DNA from 2 places in the Colwellia sp. BRX8-4 genome. Region 1 is predicted to be linked to the other one. Evidence: riboswitches for the same ligand, from Rfam matches in the RefSeq annotation. Region 1 holds a riboswitch; the other holds the start of a gene.
The links. Region 1 has a riboswitch for lysine ahead of dapA (4-hydroxy-tetrahydrodipicolinate synthase). Riboswitches for the same ligand answer to the same signal wherever they lie in the genome.

Region 1 (6,369 bases):
ATTTGGGCGCACGAGCCAATTAATGCATGGCTATCAATCATAGTACCTGTATCAACAAAAGCCCCAACATTAATGTAAGCGGGTGGCATAATAATGACACCAGGAGCAACATGCGCACCACGGCGAACTGAAGAACCACCCGGTACTAATCGCACTTTATCGTCAGCGGTAAACTCACGCGCAGGTAAATTATGTTTATCGACAAACCCCTTATAAATGCCATCAAAAGCAATGTTTTCGCCCGCTTTAAATGCTGATAATATAGCTTCTTTTACGGCTACATTGGCCTGCCAATTTCCTGCTTTATCTTGATTTGCCGCACGAACAGTACCTGCTTCTAATTGTGTTAATGTTTCTTGCCAATTCATTTTAAATTCTCATGTTAATACTTAAAGGGATCACTTAGCTTGAGTTTCAAGCCATTGATTAATTAATTTATCTGATGCTAACAGCGAGTTGCAGTCGTTAAGTTCTAAATGGGTTAACGGCGCACGTAAAAAGGGAGTGTTGATCATTTTATTTTGGTGCATTAATACTTTTACGGGTATGGGACTTGCCACCTGAAAAAGCTCATCGACCGCATTTTGCCAAAGTGGAAATAAACCTTTAGTCTCACCAGCTAGTGATAGCTCGACGTATTGATGAGTCGCTGCCGGCCAGACATTACTACAAACCGAAACTAACCCTTTTACACCTGCTTGTGCTAAGTAAGGCATCATGGCGTCTTCACCACTATATAGGGCAATATCTGGACAATACTGGCGATAGGCGAGTACCTGATTTAAATCGCCACTGGCTTCTTTTAACGCCCAACAATGCTGATGATTTTGCACCGCCTGTAAAGTTTCAATAGCAATAGAAACACCGCTACGAGAGGGGACGTTATATAACATACAGGGGAAGTTGGCGGCATCAAGTAAAGCACTAAACCATTGCGTTTGACCTATCACACCCGGCTTTGAGTAAATGGGACTACCAAGTAAGTAGGCTGAAATAGGTAATTTATTACAAGCTGTTATCCAATTAATTTGCTCGGTTAACTGATAACCGCCAACAGCAACCATTAAAGGTGCGCTGAGTGATAATTGGCAAACGAATTCAACAATCTTAACTTGCTCTTGCGATGTTAAGGCCAGGCCCTCTCCTGTACTACCTAGCAAGACAATACCATTACCGGCGTCAGACTGACTAATAGCTAATTGTTTGAGGCTTGGAAAATCGATTTGACCATCATCAAGTAATGGCGTAATTAATGCGGTCCATAAAATAGTATGATGAAGCGTTGGGTTAGCTGTTAAGCTAATTTTTTTTGATAGTTTTATTTGATTCATTTCTCTCGAACTCTGTTCGTTCGGAGAACTTTTAGGCGTTTGTAATAACCAAGATAACAATCACTTATGTGAAGAGCATTAGGCTTTACAAAGGCCAGAAGCTCCCCACCAAGTTGGTGACAATTGTTAGGATTCAACCCAAACAACCGATAAGTAAATTATCAAAAAATTACTTACCTCGGCATTAATCCCCCTCGTTACCAATCATTAGAGCTTGATCTCTTTATGATAACTACCTGGTTAATGCTCCTCTTCTGGCCCTTTATCATAAGTTTCGCTTGTTTGAAAAAACAAAACTTTATTGAATTCAGGACAACAACATTAGAACATTTATTCTAATGTTGAGTCAATAGTGCTCTAAATGAAGATAATACGGATATATTATATCTTATGAAACAATGATCGCTTGTTCAATTTGTGCCAAGCGGTCTTGCCCCCAACAAATAACATTTTGAAATCGAAAACAAGGCGCTCCCCATAACCCCATGCCATCTAAAGTACTTTGGTTGGTATCAGACCATTGTTGCCAGTCATGTTCATTATTATATTCTAACGCTTGTAGATAATTGATTTTATGCTGCTGACATAAAGATTCGATTACCGATTTATTTGATAAGTCTAAACCGTCAACATAAATGGCCTTAAACGCAGACTTAATAAAATCGAGTTCTTTATTTTGTTGTTCTGCATACGAAAAAATTTGAAAAGCATTAAAAATACCTTGCCCTAAAGGATCTGCAATACCGGTAAAAGGAATATTAAGTTTTTTAGCTTCACGACTGGCATCAAAAACAGCATAACGTTCTTTATTTTCTGTCGTGGTTAACCCCCGCATAATCAAAGGTAATAACGGCTTTATCTTTAAAGGGATCTGATAATGCTGACTTAACTTTTCTGCTTGTAATAAACCAATGTAAGAATAAGGGCTTCGTAATGAAATAAAGGCTTCTAATATTTTCGTGTCAGCGATGTCAGCTGCATTATCTTTCACTTGTTGCTCAGCAAAGACTAATTTATTTTTTTGATAAACAGCAACACTGTCATCTTTTGCTAAACCAAAGTCAGCCAAACGTTTTTCTAGATGTTCAAGCCTATCAATACCAACAAACCATTGCCCCGCAATAAAAATAGACGAAGGTAAGTAATGCCCTTGTTTAACTAAACGTATTAAATTTTTAATTTGATAATTTATTACCGGTGTAGAAGCATGATAGTAGTAATCAAAATCATTCGACCAAGTCTGTTGAAAGAGTTGCCAAGCATTATCGAGTGTTTTAGGTCGCAACTGCCACATTTGCTGACCAGTAAAGAGTGATTCTTGAGTCGGTCGTTGCGTTATTTTTTTCAATTGATATTGATCAGCAATAAAGTTGGCATCTTTTATTGCCCAAGTGCGCATTAATTTGGGATCGATAGTTACCCCTGGAACACTTTCATAGACTAAGAACAATTTAAATTGAATATTGAAACGTTGCTCTAGCTCTGGTAACACTTGAATCAGCATAAAGCTATAAGGGTCATTAAGTGCTAAGTAAACTTCAGCGACAGGTGTTTTTCTAAACCAGTTAGGGACGGTAAAATAGCGAAATTTTAATAACCATGCACGCTTATCACTGCGTATTAGTTTCACTTTAAACCAAGTAAAAAATTTAGTAAAAATAACCCACTCCCTGAATTTTATATGGTGATTTGCAAATTTATTATTCGCCTTTCTGACATGATAATAATATTCACGTAGAATAGCGGCTATTATAAACATATCTTTTCGTTAAGCGTATAAAATACCGTTAATTAATTTAGGGTATAAGTTATATATTTATGAATGCCATAACCCAATTATTTGAGAATAACTTTGTTAGATAACATCAATCAATTATTGCTGCGTAATCCCGATTTACTAAAAGCAAAAGCGCCATTATTTATCAACTTACCTATTGACGATTTTTTTGAAGAATACCATGCACTTCACCCTCAAGCAGTGATGACATGTTATAACACGAATTATCAATCACATTTACAAGCCAAACGATTAGACCTCACTCAAATGACTGCGGTATTTAATGTCTATTATCAAAGTAAGACTGCCCACGACTTAGTGATTATTCAGTTTCCTAAAAGTAAGGCCGAGTTAACTTTTATGCTCGCGATGATAAAAGACTCGATAGCAAATGAATGTTTAGTTTTGGTTGTCGGTGAGAATAAAAGCGGTATTAAGTCATTAGCAAAGTTGACAGAACAACAGCTTGGCGATTGTGCAAAAATTGATGCTGCTCGCCATTGCTTATTATTCGCAAGCAATATAATTGCGACGCAAGAGTCTTTTATCTTAGACAACTGGCTAAAGCCATATTCTTTTATGATTAAAGACATAAGTGTAGATGTGGTTGCCTTGCCTGGTGTATTCAGTCAAAACGGCCTCGACATTGGCACTCAGGTATTGTTGGAAAATTTACCAAAAAAAATTACCGGCGAGCTACTCGATTTTGGCTGTGGTGCCGGAGTCATAGCCAGTTACTTGGGTAAAGTTTTTCCTGAAATTAAGTTACACTTACTTGATGTTAGTGCCTTAGCATTATATTCAGCGCAAGCAACATTGAAATTAAATAATTTAACTGGCCACGTTTTTCCATCAGATAGCTTGTCAGATCTAAAAGGTAAGTACGATTACGTTATTTCAAATCCACCCTTTCATCAGGGCCTTAAAACCAATTATCAAGCAACAGAGACATTCCTTTCAAAAATAAAACCCCATTTAAAACCGAAAGGACAAGTCACTGTGGTGGCAAATAGTTTTCTCCGTTATCAACCCATCATGGAAGAAGCGATTGGTAGAACACAAATTTTAGCTAAGCAAAAGGGTTTTTCTCTTTATCATTGTTCAATTTAATTGCTCAATATAAAATTTAAGTTACTATAAATATATGGAAAAAATGAAACGCATTCACTCATTAAAGAAAAAACTGATGATTATGATCATCGGTTTCATTGTATTGTTTGTTACTCTTTCTTCTTTTATCATCGCTAATTCATTTATTGAAGATACAAAAGAAGACGCAGCGACTAATACAAAATATTGGGCCGAGCTTATCGCTAATGCCAGCAGCACCAATCTTGTTAATGATAAAACGCTGTTAACTGATCATTATTTATCCATGCTTAAATCTGTCCCTTATATTAACCACGTTCATATTTATAAAGTATCCCCTGAGCCTGAAGGCATAGTGTTTTTTGCGAACTATAATAAAAGTATGAGCTCACCTATACTTGAAAAAACAGATAGAATAATGGAGTTATCTTCAGTAAAGATAAGTACTTATATTATAGAGCTTATGGTACCCATTACCCAGCAAGATAAAAAAGTTGGCTACGTTTATATACAAGTTGGTACTGACTATATTAAACGTATAACAAACAACATGTTCTTGCGTTATAGCGTCATTATTTTCATGCTTATTTTAGTGACGCTTTTAATAACAATAATACTCAACCGCTTTATTACCATTCCTATGTCAGATATGGCAAATAAAGTACAAGATATTTCGAAACATAAACAGTTCAATTTACGCATTGAACAAATGCCTTTTAAAGAGCTCGATATTCTAGCGCGCAACATAAACATCGTACTCAATAGAGCTGAAACACAACTTGCTAAACTCTCAGATGCCAAGCAACTCACTTATCAGCAAAACAAAGATCTTGAAAATAAAGTCAATAAACGTACCCAAGCCTTGAAGGATTCCAATAATGAATTACTTTCAACATTAGAAAAATTGCATCAGTTTCAAGGGCAACTTGTTGAAAGTGAGAAAATGGCTTCGTTAGGCGATATGGTTGCCGGTGTCGCTCATGAAGTAAATACACCGATAGGTTTAGGCGTTACAGCTTCAACATTATTATCGGATCGCTTATTAGAAATAAAAAAAGCTTTTGATGATAAAACCTTAAAATCAAGTCAATTGAAAAAGTTTCTTGTTGAAGGTGAAGAAAATACCGCAATTATTTACCGTAACTTGAAGCGCGCTGCAGAATTAATTGCCAGTTTCAAAAAAGTTGCTGTTGACCAATCAAGTGAAGAAGCACGAACATTCAATATCAAAAATTTGTTTGACGACATATTATTAACGTTAGCCCCACAAATTAAAAAGTTACCTTTTATTATTAATGTGGACTGTCCAAGCGAACTCGTCATAAAAAGCAAACCCGGTCCTATCAATCAAATAATTATTAATTTAATACAAAATTCTATTAATCATGGCTTTGATGACAGAGACCATGGTGTAATTACCATACAGACTAGTATTTCTAGCGATATGCTTACTATTGACTATCATGACGACGGTAGGGGTATTGAGCCTTCTATTATGAATAAAATTTTTGAGCCTTTCACCACCACAAAAAGGGGTTCGGGTGGCAGTGGCTTGGGCTTACATCTGGTGTATAATTTAGTCACACAAGCACTAGGTGGAAAAATATCCTTTATTAGTGAAATTGAAAAAGGGGTTAATTTCAAAATTATTATCCCAACACAAGTCATTAAAGAAGATTAAAGTTGTGCTGATAAATATTTGTTGAATAAGAAGAAACTAACAAACTTGATTGTTTTTTAGTTAGTGGTTCTATACCATACTAATAATTGTATAAATAATTAACAAAATAAGCATTAGTAACATAGCGTTAATATAATTTTCAGCTATAACTAACATACCGTAAACATTATTGCTAAATACATAAAGAATGGAAAAAAAAACATGCAAAAACCTCACATACTTATCGTAGAAGACGAAGATGTTACACGCTTTAACCTACGTAACTTGTTTGAAGCAGAAGGCTATCAAGTATCAGAGGCTACAGACGGTGAGAGCATGGATACTCAATTACAAAAAAACACCATTAATTTAGTCATCATGGATATTAACCTTCCGGGTAAAAATGGCTTATTATTGGCAAGAGAATTAACCAGCAACAACGAGCTAGGGTTAATATTTCTTACCGGTCGTGATAGTGATATAGATAAGATACTTGGTTTAGAAATTGGTGC
Region 2 (6,369 bases), on a different contig from region 1:
TGCTTATCGGGAGTTAGATGAGGACGGTAAGGTTGAAGTGCTACTCGACTATATCATTCCCGAAGACCGAGATTTTAAAGCAGCCAAATTTATGTTCTCTGCTGAACAAAATCAACTAAGACAAGAAGGTATTAAACATTTAATCGTCGAGCCATCAGATGATGCTCATGAACTTTACTTGAGACGGGTTGGCTTTACCAAAAAGGCTGATCATTACGAATTATTAATAAATTGAGTGTACTGAAGACTGCAAGCAGATAAATACCGGGTTTAAAAGGGCAAGCAATAAAATCCCGCCATCACCTTAAATGAAGTGGCGGGGTCTTCGCTATTAGCGCGTTAGTTCTTTTTTGAATCTTCTAAATCTTTAATCTGCACGGCTATTTTTTCTGCTTCAGCAGTGATCATCGAATATGACTTTATATCTCCATTTCTTTGCGAAAACATCGCTTGTTCAAGCTTAGCTTCATAGAGTTTATTTAATTTTTTTATCGGGTCTTTTTTAAATATTCCAAACATTTTATTTACCATTGAGTTGGTTACTGTTAGTTATACGTATACAAATCGATTTTAGTTTTTATTATTTACATTTTAATTAAAAACTTATTGTATCGTGCTACGTGTTGCAAAAATTTATTCTCATTATAAGAGGGAAAAATGGAAAAAAATAAATTCAGCTCAGAATGGTCCTTACTCCAAAATCAGTTTGACAGCTATGAGAAACATTCGCTTTATATAAAACTTATTGCCGTAATCGTTTTACTAATAGCCATTATATCGAATGTAATCACGATTCCTATCTTTTTAATCTTAGTCGTTTTATGGCTTCAAGATGCTGTTTGGAAGACATTTCAATCACGTATTGAGACACGGCTTTTACAGCTGGAAAAATATATTTCAGCCGACAGTAGTGAAAATGTATGTCAATTTAACTCTGAATATCATAAAGTTAGCTTATCAGGTCTTGCCTTAATTAAAGAATATGCCTGTCAATCAATTAGGCCTACTGTTGCATTTCCTCATGTAGTATTGATATTCATCTTATGGGTTCAGCATGTGTTGTAGTGAGTTAGCTTATATTGATAAATCACTTATGACTTTAGATAACTATTGTTTTATTCGCGCTAAAATCGCGTTATTTTTTGGATAATTATTATGAACTTAGACAAATCGACTAAACGTATTGATAAAAGAGTTAAGAAAGGATTTCAAGGCTACCCACAAATTTCATTAGCTTATTTTGGTCAGTCAGCTGATTGTGCTACTGAAGTTGTGGTTGGTTTTATTGCCGCTGAAGGTGATGCTCCACAAGAGCAAAAATTTACCAGTAAAGGTGATGCGAGAAAAGATGAAACTATTCAAACAACACTATTAAAAGTTATTGAACGTGCTGATGCAAAAACAGTGGTAGAAGTTGCGGGTGTTACCCTTATTAAATAATATTGCTGGCTAATTACTGTCTGTTAATAGGTCAGTGAATATTGAGTTTAAAAATTAAAGATGACCATAATTTATAGATTTTCTGACGACTATATAAAGCAAGTTCACCAGCTTTATAAAAGTGTATGGTGGGGTAAAGAACGCTCACTCGAAGACACTCAAAATTGTATTCGTGGTTCTCAAATTTGTATTGGTATTCTCGATGTAGACAATGAGCTCATTGGTTTTACGCGAATTCTAAGCGACTTTATCTATAAAGCAATCATCTTTGATGTGATTGTAAGCGCCTCTCATCGCGGTAATGGTATCGGTCAGCAATTGATGAGCCTGGTTAAAAACCATGATAAATTAGTCAAAGTAAAACATTTTGAATTATATTGCTTACCTGAACTGGAGAGCTTTTATAAAAATCTTGGTTTTTCAACGGATGTCGGTGGTATAAAATTAATGCGCTGCAGCAACCGTTAATTTTTATATAAAAGCCTAGCCATGCTTTAGTTGAACTACGGGCAATGCTATTAAGCTATTATTTCTAAAAAAGATCGACTTAGCCTGTTGATTTATTATTACAGATAGGATTTAATCCACATGTCGGTTATTAGAATAAATACTCAAATTGTATGTTTTTAATAATCAACCAGAAGAGGAGCAGTAGCTAGGTAGATAACACGAAGAACCACCATTCTTTTGACTGTTATTGAGGGAGACTATTGCCGAGAGTAATTAGCGAGTGGCGTTATTTATTCGGTTACTAGGGCTGAATCCCTAGGATTGTCACCTCTAGTTAGTATGTTAAGTGCTAATTAGATTATGGTGGAGAGCTTCTGGCTGAAAAGTTTAGTTTATCTTACCAAGAACACTTCTTAATTCAGCCATGCTCTTCCTTGAAGTTTATAAAGTTACCCTATAATTATTACTGGGGGCTTAATTAGGGAGACCTTAGATGTCATTATTACCTTTTACTGTTGCAAAATTTGGCGGCACAAGTCTAGCTGATCATCAAGCGATGTTACGATGCGCTCAGATCATTAAAAACGATGCAAGTAACAAAGTTGTTGTCGTATCTGCAAGTTCAGGCGTTACTAATTTACTGGTTCGTTTAAGTCAAAAAGATGTATCTCAGCATGAACAATTAACAATCATTAGCAGTATTCGCGCTATCCAATTTAATATTACCCAACATTTAGCTGAAGAAACACAGCTAAACTTTCAAATTGATCAACTGCTAAATGAGTTAAGCGAGTTCTCTAACGCGCAATCACTTAATTATTGCCCACGCATAGCCGATGCAATTTTGTCATTTGGTGAACAAATGAGTTCATGTATCTTTGCACAAGTCCTTAAATCTGTTGGTGTTAATGGCGAAATGTTTGATGTTCGCCAAGTCATGAAAACCAACGCATTATACGGTAAAGCCGTTGTTAACCTTGAGATGCTCGCTAAGAACGCACAGCAATTTCTTATGCCTTTGCTGGTTGATAAAGTTATCGTTACCCAAGGTTTCATTGGTCAAGATGAGGACGGTCATACGACAACCCTAGGCCGTGGCGGATCTGATTACAGTGCCGCGCTTTTAGCCGAAGCGTTACATGCCGATAATCTTTCTATTTGGACTGATGTTGTCGGTATTTTTACCACAGACCCACGTATTACCGAGCATGCCCGTGCTATTAAAGAAATCAGTTTTGGCGAAGCGGCTGAAATGGCGACCTTTGGCGCAAAAATTCTTCATCCGGCAACACTCATTCCTGCGATGAGAAAGAATATTCCGGTTTTTGTTGGTTCAAGTAAGGAACCAGAGAAGGGGGGTACACGCATTCAACAGTTTGTTGAATCGAGCCCAATATACCGCTCAATAGCCTTACGTAGAGAGCAAACATTAGTAACGGTAAAGAGTCCTGCTATGCTACATGCTAGTGGTTTTCTTGCACAAGTCTTTGGTATTTTAGCCAAACATGAACTGAGTGTTGATTTAATTACCACCAGTGAAATCAGTATTGCGCTAACCTTCGATAACCCTACGGGTTCGACGCAAGCGCTTTTAAACTCAACCGTTGTTGAAGAATTAGAACAGCTTTGTGAAGTGACCGTAGAGCACGGTTTATCGTTAATAGCGGTTATAGGAAATAAAATGCATCGCAGTAATGGCGTTGGTACCAGTATTTTTGAAACTATCTCAGGGATAAACGTGCGGATGATTTGTCATGGCGCCAGTGAACATAACTTATGTTTCTTAGTCGACGAGAAACAAGCAAATGAAACCGTTGAAAAGCTACACAATGCCTTATTTTCATAAGCTTTAAGCGTATTATTTCTTTGGTCAGTACAGAAAAAAGATAAAACACCTTGCCGTGTTTTATCTTTTATTTATCACGATTCGTAACTTAACGGATCGGTAACATTATTATCACTGAAAGCTTCTAAACGCTCTTGGCAGGCACCACATTTTCCACAGGCTTTTTCACGGCCGTTATAACACGTCCAAGTATTATCATAGCTTAAGCCCATTTTTAATCCATCGGTTAAAATATCACTTTTAGTAACCGTTAAATAAGGGCTAAATATTTCTACTGACTCGTAGTTAGCTATTTTACACACCTCATTCATTTTCATTACAAATTCGGGACGACAATCAGGATATATTGCATGGTCTCCTGAATGTGCGCCGTAATAAACTTGGCTAGCCCCCACTGAAACGGCATAACCGACCGCAAGTGATAACAAAATCATGTTACGGTTAGGTACAACCGTTGATTTCATACTTTCAGCTTCGTAATGACCTTCAGGAATATCAATATTGTCGGTTAATGAAGAACCAGCAAGTAATTGATTAATAGATGATATATCGATAATTTTATGGTTTACATCAAGTGATTGACAAACCGTACTGGCAAATTCAATTTCTTTGACATGACGCTGTCCGTAATCAAAGGTTAATGCGAACACTTCTTTGCCATCATGCAAGGCGCGATTAAGAACAGTGAATGAGTCCATGCCACCAGAATAAATAACAACAACTTTGTTTGTCATTTCTAAAGTCTCTTAGGGTATAATTAATATCGCGCATTTTACTTCAATTTACACCAGCAATAAACAGGCAAAAACCCCGATGACCGTAAAATACAAAATTAATGAATTATTTGAAACTATTCAAGGAGAGGGCGCTTTTACCGGTCAACCTTCAATTTTTATCCGTTTACAAGGTTGCCCCGTTGCTTGCTCGTGGTGTGATACTAAGCATACTTGGGCAATAAACCTTGAAGATGAAGTAACACCGAATGCTATGTTAACAAAAGAAGCTGAATCTCAAACGTGGTCAGCGCTTACGGTTAAAGATATTTTAGCGATGATAACGGCAGAAGGTTATCAAGCCAAACACATTGTTATCACAGGCGGTGAGCCAGCGATGGTTGATTTACTCCCTCTGTGCCAAGCACTTGAAACCAATGGTTTTAGTTGTCAATTAGAAACATCGGGTACTTTTGAAATACAGGTGACGGATAAGTGCTGGGTGACTGTTTCACCCAAAGTAAACATGAAGGGTGGCTACAAAATATTAAACTCAGCGATGTTACGTGCCAATGAAATTAAACATCCAGTGGCGACTGAGCAGCATATAGACGACTTAAAAGCGTTATTAGCCGAACATAATATTGTTAACACCCAAGTTTATTTGCAACCGATCAGCCAAAAAGAACGGGCAACAGCGTTAGCAATAAAAAGCTGTATTGAAAATAATTGGCGTTTATCCGTTCAAGTACATAAATATTTAGGTATAGAGTAAATAATTACTTTACCTGCAATGGCAAGGTAATCGACACCGTGACACCTTGCGGATTATGATGATTACTTGCCACGATATGCCCCTGATGAAATTCACAAATCAAGCGGGCAATATATAAGCCTAAGCCCAAATGAGGAGTCTTATCTTCTTTCATTTGCGGTGTTTCACGCATTGAAACCATAGAATCAAAAAGTCGCTCTTCCATCGTGTCGGGTAATAACGTGCCGTTATTGCTAACGTGAATGGTGATGTCTTTGTTTTTCAACGCTGTCGTTATGAAAAGTTTATTATCATCACTAAACTCTACGGCATTAGTGACAACCTTATCTAATAATTGCGCTATATGCTCAGGCGATCCCGCCAACATTACTTTTTTATCTGAGGCCAAATACTCAATAGTAAAGTTAGGGTATATCTGCTGATATCCTTGTACACAACCATTAAGCACATCAAAGAGATTAAAACTGACCTTGTCAGTTTGATTGAGCATTTGTTCAAGACGAGTCGCTTCACTCATATTGGTTAATATATTGTTTAAGCGATTAATACCACTTTGGGCACGGTCAATGTAAGCGGAACTTTTCTCAGGTAAGGCTTGTAAAGACAAATTTTCTAAGGATGTTCTAACAATCGCTATCGGGGTGCGGAGTTCATGTGAGAGTCGTGACGACATATTTTCTAAGTAATGATTGTACTGGCTTAAACGATTTACTGCCGTAGAAAAACTGCGAGAGAGGTCGCCAATTTCATCATTGGCTGTTGATACTTGCATACTCTCGGCTATCTCGTTATTGATTCGACCGTGTTCATCAATAGCAATTTCTGCCTGATTACGCAGTTGGCGAATGCGATTTGAAATACGTGACGCAAAAAAGAAAAAAGCGAAAGCACCCAATAACATAATCGCTAAAATTGACGTAAACAATTTCTCTAAGGCTTTATTTCGTACACTGAGAATGCCATTGGTTGTTTCTTCAACAATGACCGCACCGTTGACCTTATCACTGATATAAATAGGGTATGCAGCTGATATGATTACCGCTTTTTTATCTGTGGTTAATCGCCATTGAGATTTTGGCATACCCGCAAGTGCGGCTTCAATATGTTCACCCGTTAGGTTTTGCGTGTCGTAAAGACGGTCAATA

Region 2: it holds a riboswitch for lysine, as region 1 does, so the genes downstream of both, lysC (lysine-sensitive aspartokinase 3) here and dapA (4-hydroxy-tetrahydrodipicolinate synthase) in region 1, are expected to answer to the same signal.

What each region holds. Positions count from the first base shown of each region.
Region 1 is NZ_JACGVS010000001.1:101,402-107,770, forward strand. Features, by position in the region: gene H4J56_RS00435 (2,3,4,5-tetrahydropyridine-2,6-dicarboxylate N-succinyltransferase) at 1-368, opposite strand, end outside; gene dapA (4-hydroxy-tetrahydrodipicolinate synthase) at 399-1,331, opposite strand; lysine riboswitch at 1,422-1,593, opposite strand; gene H4J56_RS00445 (DsbA family protein) at 1,720-2,961, opposite strand; gene H4J56_RS00450 (methyltransferase) at 3,184-4,218, shown strand; gene H4J56_RS00455 (sensor histidine kinase) at 4,262-5,878, shown strand; gene arcA (two-component system response regulator ArcA) at 6,080-6,369, shown strand, end outside.
Region 2 is NZ_JACGVS010000012.1:17,462-23,830, reverse strand. Features, by position in the region: gene H4J56_RS11350 (hypothetical protein) at 1-235, shown strand, start outside; gene H4J56_RS11345 (DUF6435 family protein) at 340-519, opposite strand; gene H4J56_RS11340 (hypothetical protein) at 658-1,065, shown strand; gene H4J56_RS11335 (hypothetical protein) at 1,156-1,440, shown strand; gene H4J56_RS11330 (GNAT family N-acetyltransferase) at 1,501-1,908, shown strand; lysine riboswitch at 2,074-2,272, shown strand; gene lysC (lysine-sensitive aspartokinase 3) at 2,384-3,736, shown strand; gene queC (7-cyano-7-deazaguanine synthase QueC) at 3,811-4,470, opposite strand; gene queE (7-carboxy-7-deazaguanine synthase QueE) at 4,550-5,224, shown strand; gene pdsS (proteobacterial dedicated sortase system histidine kinase) at 5,229-6,369, opposite strand, start outside.